Regions from separate parts of the Paenibacillus sp. Y660 genome, predicted to be linked through region 2. Evidence: predicted binding sites of a transcription regulator. Region 2 holds the regulator's gene; the other holds the start of a gene.
What was found. Region 2 encodes LexA, which represses DNA repair genes until DNA is damaged. Its sites were predicted from a motif close to CGAACATATGTTCG; they were not measured.
Positions count from the first base shown of each region.

Region 1: a site for LexA is predicted at 3,815-3,828, ahead of AC2TDN_RS21010 (YhjD family protein). Genes of this name have one in related genera too.

Region 1 is NZ_JBXBBJ010000023.1:57,019-65,541, forward strand. It holds gene AC2TDN_RS20985 (aspartate/glutamate racemase family protein) at 1-249, shown strand, start outside; gene AC2TDN_RS20990 (organic hydroperoxide resistance protein) at 347-760, opposite strand; gene AC2TDN_RS20995 (glycosyltransferase) at 1,084-2,169, opposite strand; gene AC2TDN_RS21000 (HD domain-containing phosphohydrolase) at 2,312-3,463, opposite strand; tRNA gene AC2TDN_RS21005 (tRNA-Arg) at 3,643-3,719, shown strand; gene AC2TDN_RS21010 (YhjD family protein) at 3,857-4,291, shown strand; gene AC2TDN_RS21015 (hypothetical protein) at 4,493-4,822, shown strand; gene AC2TDN_RS21020 (FtsW/RodA/SpoVE family cell cycle protein) at 4,884-6,239, opposite strand; gene AC2TDN_RS21025 (PadR family transcriptional regulator) at 6,236-6,568, opposite strand; gene AC2TDN_RS21030 (DUF4870 domain-containing protein) at 6,781-7,137, shown strand; gene AC2TDN_RS21035 (hypothetical protein) at 7,240-8,304, opposite strand; gene AC2TDN_RS21040 (small acid-soluble spore protein P) at 8,446-8,523, opposite strand, start outside.
Region 2 is NZ_JBXBBJ010000020.1:34,867-43,389, forward strand. It holds gene hflX (GTPase HflX) at 1-434, shown strand, start outside; gene AC2TDN_RS19725 (methionine gamma-lyase family protein) at 614-1,906, shown strand; gene AC2TDN_RS19730 (MerR family transcriptional regulator) at 1,969-2,379, shown strand; gene glnA (type I glutamate--ammonia ligase) at 2,425-3,753, shown strand; gene AC2TDN_RS19740 (hypothetical protein) at 4,008-4,262, shown strand; gene lexA (transcriptional repressor LexA) at 4,690-5,310, opposite strand; gene yneA (cell division suppressor protein YneA) at 5,469-5,843, shown strand; gene AC2TDN_RS19755 (ABC transporter ATP-binding protein) at 6,009-6,731, shown strand; gene AC2TDN_RS19760 (ABC transporter permease) at 6,718-8,076, shown strand; gene AC2TDN_RS19765 (efflux RND transporter periplasmic adaptor subunit) at 8,103-8,523, shown strand, end outside.

The DNA of each region.
Region 1 (8,523 bases), on a different contig from region 2:
CATGTGATGGATATTATCTACAATAAGGTTAAACGCAATTTGCCGGTTGAGCCTTCCGAGTTTGAAGACATTATCCATCATCTTCTGGAGCATGATCAGTGCCAATGCGTCATTATCGCGTGCACCGAATTGTCCTGTATCCCCATTCAGAGCGAGGTCGCGAAGCATTGTGTCGATGCTATGGCCGTGCTTGTTCAGAAGTCTATCGAGCTATCCGGCAAGCAGTCCATCACGAAAATAAAAGCATAAGGCGTTAGAGGCGGCCTGGCAAAGAACATTAGCATAGAAAAAATCCGGAGAAGGTTCTCCGGATTTTTTTATTAATATGAACGTTGTTGACTATGAATTAAACCAGATTAAGCTCGACGTTGATGTTGCCGCGAGTTGCTCTCGAATATGGGCATACTTGATGAGCCGCTTCGACCAATTCCTTAGCTACATCCTGCTCTACACCTGCAACCGAAATATCCAGCTTCGCACCAAGCTCATAGCCTCCGCCATCATCCTTGCCAAGTGTAACATGAGCAGTCACTTCTGTTTTTTCCACTTTAATCTTTTTCATTCGAGCCACTAGGTTAAGCGCGCTCTCAAAGCATGCCGCATAGCCTGCTGCAAATAGCTGCTCTGGATTGGTCGCTCCGCCTACTCCTCCAAGCTCTTTAGGAGCTTTCACTTCAAGATTCAAAATATTATCGCTCGATACGAGTTTGCCGTCTCTTCCACCTGTTGCTGTTACTGTAGCTGTGTATAAATTTTTCATGTTCAATTCCTCCAATTAGGTTATTTTGTTCGATCTTGATGTTCGAATAGCTGCAAAAGAAACGGTACGGGCATGCTGCATGCCGTCATTTGTTTGACATCATGCTTTCTTATAACCCAAATCCTCTTGTTCTATTCTCTTCAGCAGAACCAACAGCATTTATTTAATTCTATACAATTTAGTTTTATACAATTTAATATACACCTTTCTTCCATCGATGTCAATAGCCCAATCCTAACTTCACAACAAAAAAAGCGGCCATCTCCCTATTTTCTCGGAGGCGGTCGCCTGCTGCACGTATTCGATTGATGAGACATTGCGTTTTATATATCTGCCTTCTTACCAAGGCGATTATTTAAATACGAGCGATTAGCCAATATCCGCTCATCCGATGGTCTGAAAATGGCCGCCTTCTCGTTATGCTCATACGCTTTTTCGTACTCGCCAATCCGATCATAGCAGACGCATAGCTGCAAATTCGGCAGCCATGTGGAGCAGGCTAAGTTCTCAAAGCCCAAGCTCTCCTCCGGCTTCTCAGTCGTTAACGCGAGCCTGTACCAGTAAATGGCCAGCTTATGTTCATTTCTCTGCATGAAATAATAGCCTAATCGACAGCAAAACTCCGCTCTCGGCTTGTCATAATGAAAGGAGCGTAAGATGGAATCGAGCATATTGCGCGTGTCATGAAGCTCGTCATAACAATCGGACAGCCTGCTGCAGGCAGTCACATTATCTTCGATCCAGCCTTTTTCCGTGGCAAGAAATTGATTGTAATATTTTATGGCAGCCTCAAATTTTCCATGGTCCTTAAGCTCGTTGGCGTAATAAAACAAATCGCGCGGAGAAAAGCTTTCCCCTTTGGCTAAGCGCTGCTCATATATGTTCAAATTGCGATCACTGTCATGGTGAATGCTGCTATGCGTTACCGCCACGTCACTATGCAAGATGTGGCCATACACCTCTAGGTATTCATGTACCGGGCCAATCCATTTAAATGCCCGATCCCGCCTCACAAGCCGATTGCGCCTTAATTTAGTGGTGACGTTGCCGAATTCATCGAATGCCAGATGATATTCCATCGAGACCGAGTCGACGTCCGGGCTTAAATGCTGCTTTAAGCTTATCAGCTTCTGGCGATCAGATTCCTTCAAAATATCATCAGCATCCAGCCACATAATATGCGACTTTGTTGCCAAAGAAAAAGCAAAGTTGCGGGCTGCTGCGAAATCATCGATCCAGGTAAAATGCTCAATTCGTTCGGTGAATTCACTTGCAACCTGCTCCGTCGAATCGGTAGAGCCTGTATCCACAATAATAATCTCATCGGCGATATCTTTTATGGAGGAAAGACATCGCCCGAGTGTTTTTTCTTCATTTTTGACAATTAAGCACAGGCTTATGGAAACCAACGAAATCACACTCCCGCGAGTCGATTAGATTGATTCATCATATTCCAGTGTGATTGTTCTGTTACTTTTGGAGTATTAACGGCGCTGCCCCAAGTAAAAAAGAACCCAAAGGATTTCTCCAACGAGGTCTTGCCAACAGCTTCTAATCGATTTCAGGGATATCGGCTTCACGATCTCTAACTTCAAGGATACGAGGCAGCTGCTCAAAAAATACATCAACGACCCGCGGGTCAAAATGGCGGCCACGCTCTCCCTCAATCAGCGCTAGTATTTGATCCAGCGGCCAAGCCGCTTTATAGATACGTGAACTGCCTAATGCGTCAAAAACATCCGCTATCGCCGTAATCCGTCCATATATGTGGATGTCTTCTCCTTTAAGGCCTTGCGGGTAACCCGAACCGTCCCATTTCTCATGATGCTGCAAAGCAACGATCGCCGCAGCCCGAAGAAGCTGCCGCTTCGAATTTCGCAGAAGCCGGAAGCCAATATCTGAGTGCTGCTTCATCTGCTCGAACTCTTCATCCGATAGCTTCCCAGGCTTTTGCAGGATAGAATCAGGTATGGCTACTTTGCCGATATCATGCATCGGCGAGGCGTTCCGAAGCATGTCTGCTTCCGTCTCATTCATTCCTAAACCTAACGCTAATAGATATGAATAATGGGCGACTCGATTAACATGATTGCCTGTTTCCTTAGAGCGGCCCTCGCCAATTTTGCCCATCGCCAATATAATCTCTTTTTGCGTCTCGATAATTTCATCATTGAGCATGATCGATTCTAACGATTTTCCTGAATAGGCTGCAGCAAGCGACAAATAATCCATATCCTGAGTCGAAAAGGTCTGTTTCTCTGTCAACTTGTTGATAGCCTGATACGCACCGATGACTTCTCCCTGATTATTGCGAAAAGGAATGGTCATAATCGACTTTGTCCGGTACCCCGTCTTTCGGTCGTTATCCGGGTTATGTCTGGGATCTTCGTAGGCATCATCGATAAAAATAGGCTGCCCCGTGCTAATCGAGCTTCCTACGAGCCCGCTTCCATATGGTATACGAATCTCCCCGACACCGTGAGCGACAACTGTAAAAAGCTCATTGCGAGCGACATCAATGAGCCACACGGTACAACGGTCAGCAACAACCATTTCTCTCCCCATATTCGCCATTAAAACAAGCACGGATTCCAATTTTTTCTCATTAGCAATTTTTGCTGTATATTCGAAGATCACCTTAAGCATCTGTTCAGGCGACAAATCTAATCTATAAGAATGGGGTTCATTGTAGTCTTGATACATGCAGAGCACTCCTCCGGCCGTTCGAGCTCAATACCACTACATCTATTCGCCTTCATGGCATTTAAATCCTGCTTTTCATACATTATTTGAGAGGTTTTTCGACAAAAAATGCATGGTTTACATTTGCTTTAGGAATCTTGCTTACTTAAAAGCGCACATGCTATAATAACTATTGCTGCGCGTCCGTAGCTCATCCGGATAGAGCAAACGTTTCCTAAACGTTAGGTGGGAGGTTCGAGCCCTCTCGGGCGCGCCATATCTAATTATCTCGCATACATAATCACGACCTTCTGCAAATAATCGTAGAAGGTTTTTTGTTGTAAAAAATGATAGCTTCGATATGTTGACTACAGAACGTCTGTTCGCATATAATGTGCATGAGGTGATTTACATATGGCGATGCCGTTATTCGAAATAAACGATCCAGCTCTACAACGTCCACCTGCAAGCGAGGAGATTCAGCTTATACATGATTCCATTATCCTTCCGCTAACGCTTGTCGTAGTCGAACGCAATAGGCGCGAGCTGGACCGTAAAGCCCGGACATTACGTTCTATATTCGCTAAAGCAGCGGCTCTTATCATGCTGCAAATAAAGGCTGATTTGACTACGAACACCAAGGCAATGATCCGTAAAGGCATTACCGTTTGTATGGACAACAGCTTTAATGGCAACATTAGCTATCGCTATAATTGCCGTGGATTCGAAGAAACAGCAGCCTTCTCTCACGAATACATACGCAATGAAATAAATAAACGAATTTCTGCTTATAATGCTGAGATTTTCACTCAAGATGCTTCCATCCACTCGAACATGAACAGCATATAATCGCAGGCACTCTCCATGGAGTCTCGTTATTAACGAGGCTTTTTTTTGCAGTTCTTCAAGTGCAAATTCACTTAAAGCACGCTGGCTTTGAAAAATTGTAACCTGTACGATGTTCGCTGCGTAAAAATAAAAGTAAGCAAAATGCTATTTTTGCATACTCTGCCATGGATATCTGTAATCACCTAATTAGGAGGAATAAAAATGAAGGCTGCAGGTACGCTGCTATTAGTTACTGCCATAATTGAAGCTATTTTAGGCTTTCCCGTACTGGGGGGCGCGTTGGTCATATTCTCTGGATACACCCTGTTGTTCGCAGCGCTTGTTCTTCACATCGTGACGCTTGTGTTTTGCTCCCAGCATAATAAACCGATCGTGGGCAGCATTCTTGGTATCGTTACATCGGTACTGGCTTGGATTCCAATTCTCGGCATGATCATGCACCTTACGACGGCCGTATTTCTATTCATTGCTGCATCCAAAAAAGATCAGCACGTCAATCCGCCATACCCGCCCGCTCCGGGCAGCTTCTAATCACCAAAGAGGGCTATCCCACCGTAGAATTTTCTACAGGAGGATAGCCCTCTCTTATGGTTTAAGCACGAGCCTCGCTATTTAACCGGCTAATCATATTCCTTCTCCTGTGTACGCTCAGGATCAATCCCATCGCCATTAGTTCGAGAATGCCGTTTGTTCCGCCATAGGAGACGAATGGCATATTCGTTGCATTTACCGGCAGCAGTCCGAACGACATGAGTATACTCCATACAAAATGAAATCCGATAATTGAAAAAATCCCCGTTACAATCCCTTTCGCATAGGAGTCCTTCAAATCTCTAATTAATCGAATCGTTCTGAAGATAAAAAGCAGTGTAACCAATATGATTGCTCCGCCGAATACCCATCCAAGACTATAAATCAAATAGGTAAATATCATTTCACTTTGTAGATATCGAATGGTTTCGATCTGTGCCCCGAAGCCTTGCCCCCACATGCCGCCTAAACGAATGGCTTCTATAGATTGATGTGTAGCATAACTCACGCCGTAAGCATTGTCTTGATTTAGAAAACCCATATACCGTTGCCATACATTGTGGTATTGAGTATTTCCCATGAGGAGCACCAGACCTGCTGCCGCAAATGAAGCCACACTAGCGAAAAAGAGCTTGTATGCTTTGGCAACAAAAAGCATCACTATCATTAGTCCGATCGCATATATAGAAAAATCACGTAACGAGTTGCCTTGGAAAAACAATAGAGTTGGCACGCATATATATAAAAATAGCATTTTACCAAGCTGTAAAGACTGTTTAACTGTCCCCTGCTTCAACTTCTGCTTAGTAAGCAACGTCCCTGCAAATGCAATTATAAGCAAATAGGATGAAATCCCATAGACATCCAAGTTAAACGGCCCAATCATTATCCAGCGCTTCGCACCATTCACCGCTATACCGATTTCATTACAGACTACCATCAGCGAAACAGTACCCATGTAAAGGTGCCAGGAATATTTCCTCAATTTCCGATAATCCAAAAAATAAATACCAATGACCAATATAACACCTATCGCCGTATAAAATAATTTCATATAGAAGAGATGAGCATCGCTAAAACCATATTGTTCACTATAAGCAAACTGCATCGCATACATAGCAAGCAGCCCAATGCCAACCATAACCGCTACGATGCCGGCAAGACCCCATTCCATCACCGGCTTATGCGCCGCATGCAGCTGCTTGCCGATTTGGTCTGGATCACCCATTTGCGCCAGCGCCTGGCGAGTTGCCTCCTCCACTGACAACCCTTCGCCAAGCTTGTCTTCCACCAACTCGTCTAGATGACTCGTAATCTCAAGCTGAATATCAGGATGCACATCTCTAGCTTTCACATGCCCGCACACTTGCTTTATGTATTGATCAACCGACTCTTGCTGAATGCTGTCCTTGCTCATGCATGGCCCTCCCCGATCACGCGGTCCACCGTCGTTCGAAACAGCGTCCACTCCTGCTTCTTCTCCTCCAGCTGTCCCTTTCCACGCTCAGTAAGGCGATAATATTTGCGTTTGCGGCCGACTTCCTCATTCCAATACGATTCCACCAGCTGCTCAACCTCGAGCGTATGCAAAATCGGATAAAGCGTGCCTTCCTTGAAAGTAAAAACGCCGCTGGAGCTGCGTTCAATTGCTTTGGTCATTTCATAGCCGTACATTTCCTTACGTTCAAGCAGCGTTAAAATTAAAATAACGGTGCTGCCCTTCATAAGCTCCTTATTAATCTTCATGGCTTCCTCCCTCTTAAGTATCGAACTCCTATGCATCGAATATCTATGTATAAAAGTATATACTGGTCTCCTGAAGATTTCAACCTCCCTTAAAGAAAAGATTGTCAATTCATCTATTCGCTGATATATTTATGCATATCCTTCAGCCCCACAAACGTATAAGTACATAAGTTACTTTAATCAGCTGTTCTCATCAAAAGGGAGGCAACAAAATGAATCAACCATTCGGGCTGCATAAAGAAGAAAAAACGTACGGTATGCTCTGCCATCTGCTCGCTTTCAGTGGGATCATCATTCCGTTCGGCAACATCATCGGACCGCTTGTCATCTGGCTTATGAAGAAAGACCAATCCAGCTATGTGGATATGCACGGCAAGGAATCACTTAATTTTCAAATCAGCAATGCCATCTACACCATCATTTCCAGCCTGCTCATCTTTGTACTCATCGGTTTTGTCACCACACCGCTTTTGTTTATTTTCTGGCTTGTATTTACGATCATTGGCTCCATCCGCGCATCCGAAGGGAACGGCTACCGTTACCCGCTGACGATTCGTTTCTTCAAATAAGACAGAAAGGCGCCGGAACCAACAGGTTCCGGCGCTTTTTCTATTTGGGCAGCTGTGAAGCATATTTCTTCCGCAGCGCGTGCAGGAGCAGCCTTAGACTATTTACAGTCCAGTTATTGGCGCTTGAAACATCTGTGTCAGCTCATCAAGCGTGATGGCGTCTGTCGGAATTTCATTCTTGAAGCTCGGCGCCTTGTTGATATCGGAATAAGTAACGTCATAATGAAGGCCAAGCTTCATATTTTGTCCGCTCTCTTTATCGGATGCTTCAACATTGATTTTGCCTGCTTGGTAGGAAAGGTACCCGTCAGAAATTGCAGCTGTTACTTTAAGCGTCTTCGCTTTGACAACATTTTTGAGTGAGTTAACGATATCCGCTTTGTTTGTCTCAAGGTCCGCCTTCATCTTCTCAACTTTAGCCTTCTCCAAGTTCAGCGATTTTAAAGATGCTTCGTTTTTAAGCAGCACGTCAAGCACTTCAGGCAACACCTGGTTCACAACGGTATCCACCGTTTTCGGGTAATTGCCCTCATTGATTTCAAAAGAAATGATTTGATCCGCTTTTAGACCCTCTGGCAGACCAGCTTCCCCCGCTTTAGGCTCACTAAAGTATGTTTTCTCATCAAAATGCTTCAGCAGCACTTCGCTAATTTCTTTTCCTAGCTTCTGCTGTGTTGCAAGATCAAGCGCGCCAGCGGCGCCCTGCTGCTCTGCAAGCTCCTTGAGATCAATTTTGATGAACTTGTCTGTCACCGTCTCCGGCAGAGGCAGCATCGGAATTTGCGGTATTTTCATATACAGCGTTTCTTCTGTCAAAATCATCGGTACCGTCAGCTTCATTTCCATGTCGCCCGGCAGCACGATCTCCATATTCATATCCGTACGCAGCGGCTTCTTCTGGTAAACAGCATCCACTGTTATCGTTGCATCTTTAATCATGCCGACGATCGCTGCTGTGGCTGCTGCGTCGCCTTGCAGCGCTGCATCCTGCGGAATTTCCAGCTCATCTAAACCAAAGGACATTTTAACTGCATATGAGTCCGCCTCTGCAATCTTTGCCACAGCCGTTTGCAACGCTTCCTTCGGCGGCTTACCCGAGCTGCAGCCTGCGATCACAACCAAAATAACGGCTAACAAGAGAACCGCTATTTTCTGTACCTTTTTCATTTAAAAATTTCCTCCCCTAACTTTTTATAAGCACCTCCATTCTATACTATAAAAGCCCCTTTTAGAAGTTATCTCCAAAAAATCCCGTTTCAGCATGCTGAAACGGGACATTTGATCTATTCATCTTTGACTGATTCTGATTTACCCCTGCGGGTTATTATGGCTCACATGATTATGCTGCTTCGTTTTCTTAGAGCCGGATAATGGCTCCTGCTGCCC
Region 2 (8,523 bases):
AGGCAGATCTTGTGCTTCATGTCATTGACAGCAGCTCGCCGATGCGCGATGAACAAATTAAGGTCGTTAATAAAATATTAGGCGAGCTTGGCGCAGCAGATAAACCTTCCGTGATGGTCTATAATAAGAAGGATATGTGCGTCAATAATGGCACATTAACTGATTTGCCCATTACGGGCGGGGATAATCTTGTCATCAGCGCCTATGAATCGGAAGATCTTGAGCTTCTAAAACAAACTATTCAAGATAAGCTAAGCGGCGATACATTAACCTTCATCGTTCCAGCTGAGCGCGGCGATCTCATTGCGCTCGCCTATCGAAGCGGCGAGGTTATTAATCAAGAGGTCGATGAACAGTCGCTGCGTCTAACCGTTCATGTCAGTAAACAAGAATACGAGCAGCATGGGCATCGATTGAAACAATTTATAGAGTAGAGTTTTGCTTACGAAGTAAGTTTTGCATTCGCAAAACTAATCATATGCTTACGAAGTAAGTTTTGCATTCGCAAAACTAAGCTTATGCTTACGAAGTAAGTTTTGCATCCGCAAAACTAAGATTATGCTTACGAAGTAAGTTTTGCATTCGCAAAACTTTTTAAGGAGAAGATACCGGAATGAATTTGCAACATGAGAACCAGAAGCTGTGGGAGCATCTTGAGCAGCTGGCAGAGCAATCTGAGCTGCTGGCAGCAGATGCCTTTCGCAGTGTAGAACGGATAGCGGAGCGCAATCAGTGGAAAGTTATTGAAGCGTTTCAGCGGCATAAAGTAAGTGATTTTCATTTTACCGGCTCAACGGGCTATGGCTATAATGATCGCGGCCGTGAAATTCTCGATCTCGTCTATGCAGATGTGATGGGGGCAGAAGCTGCGATCGTTAGGCCTCATTTTGTTTCAGGCACGCATACGATCAGTTGTGCGTTGTTTGGGGTGCTTCGGCCGGGAGACGAGCTTCTCTATGTAACGGGAAGACCTTATGACACCCTTCATAAGGTAATTGGCAAGCCAGGTGATGGTTCCGGCTCCTTGCAGGACTGGGGTGTGAAATATTCTGAGGTTTCTCTGCTAGAGGACGGCGGCCTGGACTGGGAGCGTATTGAGCAATCGATTACAGCTGAAACGAAGGTAATCGGAATTCAACGCTCTCGCGGTTACGACTGGAGAGCATCATTCAACGTTGCCGAGATTGCTGATATTGTCAAGCGGGTAAAAGCTCTGAAATCGGATCTGCTAGTATTTGTTGATAATTGTTATGGGGAGTTTACAGAGCTGCTTGAGCCCACCCAAGTAGGTGTGGATCTAATGGCTGGCTCGCTAATCAAAAACCCGGGCGGAGGCTTAGCCGAAACCGGTGGTTATATCGCGGGTACAGCAGCAGCTGTTGAAGCGGCAGCCTATCGACTGACGGCGCCAGGTATTGGTGGCGAGGTTGGTGCGATGTTAGGAACGCTTCGCCCTATGTTCCAAGGATTGTTCTTGGCACCGCACTTAGTGGGCCAAGCCATTAAAGGCAGCGTGCTGGCTGCAGCTTTGTTTGAAGAGCTTGGATTTGTAACTAAACCAAGATGGAATGAGCCGAGAACCGATCTTATTCAAGCGGTTCGTTTTGGACAAGCTGAGCATCTGATCGCTTTCGTGCAGGGCATTCAGCAAGCAGCAGCTGTAGATTCACATGTCGTACCCGAGCCTTGGGACATGCCGGGCTACGAGAATGCCGTCATTATGGCGGCAGGTACGTTCATACAAGGAGGCAGCTTGGAGCTGTCGGCTGACGCGCCTATACGTGAACCTTACATCGCTTATATGCAAGGCGGCCTAACTTACGCTCATGCAAAGTACGGTGTTCTAACTGCGTTATATCGCCTTGTGGATAGCGGTTTAATTGTGATTAAACCTTACATAACTTGACACATTTGCATAGTAACGTTTAGAATGTAAGTATAAATGAGCGAGTGGAAGGTTGATGCGGCTTGGCTGATGATATTCGCAGAAATATGGCCTTATTCCCTATCGGCATCGTAATGAAGCTGACGGATTTAACGGCAAGGCAAATCCGGTATTATGAACAGCATGAATTGATCGTACCTGCAAGAACGGCAGGAAACCAGCGGTTATTTTCATTTAATGACGTAGAACGGCTTTTGGAAATAAAATCATTGATAGAGAAAGGCGTTAACATCGCTGGCATTAAGCAAGTGATGAATCCGGTATCGAAGGAATCGGATGATGCGACGATTGTCAGTGAGCAATCGGAAGTGAAGCGTCGCGAGCTGTCTGATCAGCAGCTGCACCGTTTGCTAAAGCAGCAGTTGCTCGAGAAAAGACCAGGTCAAGCATCGCTTATTCAAGGTCAATTGACTCGTTTCTTAAATAAGCGCTAGTTTGACTAATATAACAATCGATTTGCAAACTAAGGAGATGATTCTGTGAGTTACACTAAAGAGGATATTAGACGTATAGCACAGGAACAAAATGTTAGGTTTATTCGTTTGCAGTTTACGGATTTACTAGGAACGATTAAAAATGTTGAAATTCCAGTCAGTCAGCTAGAGAAGGCGCTTGACAACAAAATGATGTTTGATGGCTCTTCCATTGAAGGTTACGTACGTATTGAAGAATCAGACATGTACTTATACCCTGATTTAGATACTTGGGTTGTATTCCCATGGGTTACACAAGATCGTGTTGCCCGTTTGATTTGTGATATTTATATGCCAGACGGAACACCGTTTGCCGGAGATCCTCGCGGTATTTTGAAGCGTGCCTTGAAGGAAGCAGAAGAGCTTGGCTACACAGCAATGAATGTTGGACCTGAACCGGAATTTTTCTTGTTCAAAACCGATGATCGCGGTGAGCCGACTACTGAGCTAAATGACCAGGGCGGCTATTTCGACTTAGCACCGATGGATATGGGTGAAAACTGCCGTCGTGAAATCGTACTTACGCTTGAAGAGATGGGCTTCGAGATTGAAGCTTCTCACCATGAGGTAGCTCCTGGACAGCATGAAATCGATTTTAAATACGCAGATGCGATTAAAGCTGCTGACCAAATTCAAACGTTTAAGCTGGTAGTTAAAACGGTTGCACGCGAGCATGGCTTGCATGCATCGTTTATGCCAAAACCATTGTTCGGCGTAAATGGTTCTGGAATGCATTGCCACCAATCGTTGTTCCAAGGCGACACAAATATGTTCTACGATGAGAAGGACAAGCTTGGTCTTAGTGCGGTAGCTCGTCAATACATGGCAGGTATCTTGCTTCATGCTCGTGCTATGGCTGCTATCACGAATCCAACAATCAATTCCTATAAGCGTCTTGTACCTGGCTACGAAGCGCCTTGCTATGTCGCTTGGTCCGCAAGCAATCGCTCGCCAATGATTCGGATTCCAGCATCACGCGGTCTTAGCACGCGCGTCGAAGTTCGCAACCCAGATCCAGCTGCTAACCCATATTTGGCACTAGCTGTTATGCTAAGAGCTGGTCTTGATGGCATTCAGAACAAGCTTCCGTTGCCGGCTCCAACAGACCGCAACATCTACATCATGACGGAGGAAGAGCGTCAGGATGCAGGCATTCCAAGCTTGCCGCTTGATTTGAAGGAAGCTCTTGACGAAATGTTAAGAAGCGACATCGTTTGCGATGCGCTTGGCGACCATGCGCTTGCCCATTTCTATGAACTGAAAGAAATCGAGTGGGATATGTACCGGACACAAGTTCACCAATGGGAAAGAGATCAATACTTGACTCTTTACTAAGATCTGAATCCCTAAAGTTCATAACCTAATAATGACCCGCAAGAAAGACACTTTTCCAAAGGTGTCTCTCATGCGGGTCATTCTGTTTCTATCTCATTTTCGGATGTATTTTTCCCAATATAGTGTAGATAAATCAATTAAGTTTTATAAAAGCAAAGGCGTTCCTTCTAGTAAACTAGTAATCGGGGGAGCATTCTATACGCGCGGTTCGCAAAATGACTTATCCTAATTTGATTGGTTTGGTGGGGGTGTATATGGAGTGGGATTTACGGCCCGCCCATTCCTACTTTTGTTCACAATTCGTTGCAGAAACGATGCGGAAAAGCGGGATTCCGGTCTGTAACCGTCCATCGACGCTGGTTACACCTGATGATTTTCTGAATTACAGTCAATTTCATGTCGTCTATGAAGGACTGCTATATGATTATCCACAGCTTAATCTACAACAGCTTGTCCATCTTTCAAAAGCAAAAATGACTGTAGGCCAGCTTCGGAAGAGAGCCATATAAGATCTAGAATAGTGCGCAATAAAAATATGAGTCCACACAAAAAGACCCATAGTATGGGTCTTTTGCGAAGTTTAATGGTTGAATTAGTAGCCGCCGAAGCCGCAGCTGCATGCGATAATCACCAATAAAATGAATAGGACCAAAATTGTACCTAAGTTTGTAAAAGCTCCACCAACGTAACCGGACATTTTTTAGGTGCACCTCCTTACGTGTTGAATACATTATAGGTTATGCGGGCTAATCACTCATTGATTGGGTGTTTGTCATAGGGCAGGCAGGAGTGGGGAGAAAAAATTTACATTATTTGTGAAGAAAAATGAATCGAATGCCGAAAGATACACAATAGAAATAAATAGCAAAGAAGAGGCTGAGTCGACTATGCTTGCGCATATCGGATCAGCCTCTTCTTTATGTACGTTTACTTGCTTTAATGGATATCCCGGAAAAGTCCGATGACTTTGCCTAGAATGGTTACATTTTGGAGTAAAATCGGCTGCATTGTGGAATTTTCCGGCTGCAGGCGAATGTGATTTTTCTCCTTGTAGAACGTCTTGACCGTTGCTTCGTCATCCTCAGTCATTGCAACAACGATTTCTCCGTTATTAGCTGTTTGCTGCTGACGAACAATAACGTAATCTCCATCGTGAATACCGGCTTCGATCATACTCTCGCCCATGACATTCAAGATGAATACGCTGCTGTCACCTACAAAGTGTGAAGGAAGAGGGAAATACTCTTCGATGTTCTCTGTTGCGGTAATAGGCACACCCGCAGTAACTTTACCAACGATAGGTACTTTGGCAACGGAAAGGGGGATCATGCCATCCACACCTTCTTGATCTAAAATTTCAATAGCACGTGGTTTAGTGGGATCCCGGCGAATTAGGCCTTTCTTCTCCAAGCGGTCCAAATGACCGTGAACGGTTGAACTGGATAACAATCCAACAGCTTCGCCGATTTCTCGAACGGAAGGTGGATAGCCTTTCTCCCGGACTTCATTCTTAATAAATTCAAGAATAGAATGTTGTCGGTTAGAAATCTTCGACACTGTGATCACTCCATTAGTAGGTTTGTAGCAAATTATAACATAGAACCGGAGTTCGTACAAACATAAGTTCTCAAGTACAGAAGTTCGTATTTTTTTGTTGACTCCAAACGTTTGTTCGTGTATTCTAAAAACAGAACAAACGTTTGGGGTGCTGAATAATGATAACTAGTTCAAGTTTTAATAGAACGATACACAAACAAGAAACAGTTAAAACAACGGTGTTTAACCATTTGATCAGACGATTGATGAAGCGCCATGCAGCAAAGATTGTAGTCTGCTCAGCTGTGTTCGCACTTTTATTTACTAGCTTTCTGTTTATAGGAACAGCTGCTTCCGGCAGTTATCCAGCAGAAGCGACAGCTGGAGAAAATATGGTTATCGTGCATTCGGGTGACACACTTTGGGAAATCGCTAAGCAATATACCGATGGCAAGCAAGATATTCGATATGTCATTTATTTGATTAAAGATCGCAACAACCTGCAATCCTCGGAAATTATGCCAGGGCAAAAGCTAATTATTCCTAGCATTTAATTTGAGAGTCATTTACAATTAATAGAATTGTTTCATCATATACATAGCTTTCTGAATCAAGTAGATCAATGGAATCTACTTCTTTTAGAAAGTTTTTTTGTGTGAACTGCAGGGTTTTCCCTAGGTAAGTTCGTCTATTGAAGGGGATTGAAAGGAGAGGCTGAATTGTTACGTGTTGAAGAGCTATCCCATTCCTTCATGAATGGGAATGAAGCGACTGCTGTACTGCAGCATATTAGCTTTGATGTACATAAGGGAGAAATGATTGCGCTTTTAGGAAGCTCCGGCTCTGGCAAATCTACGCTGCTGAACTTAATGGCCGGCTTAATGAAGCCTACAGAGGGGCAAATCTTTATTGCAGACCACAATATCGTTACGATGAACGAAAATCGGTTGGCTGAGTTTAGACGAAAGCATATCGGGTTTATTTTTCAAGCGTATGAGCTGATTGCCAATTTGACCGTTAGAGAAAACGTCGAGCTGCCGCTCGTGTTTCAATCGATTCATCCTTCTATAAGGAAGAAAAAAGCGCTTGCTTTGCTTGAACAGGTGGGAATTCCGGATAAAGCGGAATTATTTCCATCACAGCTCTCAGGAGGACAGCAGCAGCGTGTCAGTATAGCCCGGTCATTGATCACTGAGCCATCGGTCATTTTTGCGGACGAGCCTACTGGTAATTTGGATACAAAAACAGAAGAAGAAATTATTATGATTTTGAAGCATTTGAACAAATCGATGGAAACGACTTTTATCATCGTTACACATGAACGTGAGGTTGCAGCCCAAACGGAAAAAATTATTACGCTGCGGGATGGTTACCTCGTGACGGAGCAGGAAGCCGCTCAAGAAAGATTGCTTGCGGGGGGAACGCAAATTGAGAATAAGTGATATTACACGATTGTCTTGGGATCAAGTCAAGCGCAGGAAGGTCGTAACGGCACTTTGTGCGGCAGGTATTTCGATTGGCTGTGCTGCCATTATTGTAGCTATGAGTATAGGCGAATCTGCGCAAATTTATGTCGAGCAGCAGATGAACAGCTATTTAAAAATGGATGAGATTACGGTAACAGCAAATACAGGTGCTGGAGCTGGCAGCAAAACCCCTGCAAATGAAAGTGAAAGCGAATCGCTGAAACAAGGGAAATTGACGCAGCAAAAGCTTGATATTATGAAGAAAATCAAGCATGTGACGGCAGCAGCTCCTTTTCAGCAGCTTGAATATATGGAGCTGACGACTTTAGATGGGCTTGCTTCACAAAATCAAACCCAATTGATCGGTACGGATTTGGAGATGCTTACAGCTTTCGGAAATGAATTCATGCAAGGCGGGCCATCTAATCTTGAGGACATGATTGTGCTTAACTATGGCGCTACTATGGGTCTGATCGATGATATAACCAAACAAAATATACAAGAGCAGCTAAACTCGAATCCATATGATGATGCAGTGTTCGAGCAATATCAAAGCTTAAACAGTATTCCAACCGTTTTATATCAGAAGCAAATACAGTTTCGCTATTATTCGTCTGAAGGTCAGGTTCTAAGCAGGCCGCTGCGTGTTGTTGGTGTCCTGAAAAAACCAAGCGGTCTCAAGGATGATCAGATTATGTACGACAAGAAGGGCTACATATCGATTGAGACGGCAGCGCTCCTTAAGAAAGAGCTTAAGCTGCCTGGCGATCAGCAGGAATCCTATAATTCGATTATCGTGAAGGTCGATAATCAATCCAAAATCGAGCAAGTAGAGCGACAGCTTCAAAAGCTTGTCGTGTCAACGCAAACTAATTTATTTCAAAAGGAACGGCTTGCGAATGAATTTAAAATTATAAAAGCAGCCGCACTTGGCATCGGTGTTTTTATTCTCATTATCGCTTCTATTTCAATTGTCGTAGCTATGACGATGTCTACCTATCAAAGGCGAAGGCAAATTGGCATCATGAAGGTGCTTGGCGCTAACCTTAGCCAAATTCGAAATATGTTTATTGTAGAAGCAGCGTTGCTGGGTCTGCTTGGCGGATTGCTTGGCGTATTATTTTCATACTGGATCGTATGGGGTATTAATGGTCTGATTACGAACTTATCCAACGAACAGGATTCGGTCATTATATTTGTTCCTTTATTAACGATTCCAATCGGTATGGCATTCGCGCTTGCCACTGGCATATTTTCAGGAATTTATCCAGCTATTAGCGCATCACGTACAGATGCTCTGACAGCGATAAGACGAGATTAATTTAAAGTTGAAGAAGGAGCATAAAGATGAAGAAGAAAATAAAGTGGGCAATAATTGGTCTTATTATTATCGGCATCAGCTTTGTACTATATAGAATTGGAAATCCATCAAGGCCCGCAGACCTAATGGCAACAGACTCGCAGCCGATTACGTTTCAAGTGACGAAAGAGACGATTGCGAGTACAGTTGAGGTGAAAGGAAAGTCGCTGTATGAGCAGGAGACGCTCGTATATGCCCCCTTTGGCTCAAAGGTCACAGAGTGGGCAATTGAGGACGGCCAGCAGGTGAAGAAGGGCGATGTGCTGTTTAAGCTCGATCAGACAGCGGTGCAAAACGAGATTTTGCAGGCGGAGGCAGTACTGCATAAAGCTAAACTCGAGGCTGATCTGAATGACTATTTAAGTCAGGTGGATGACGAATCGAGCCCGTTGGAATCTACTGAAGAGG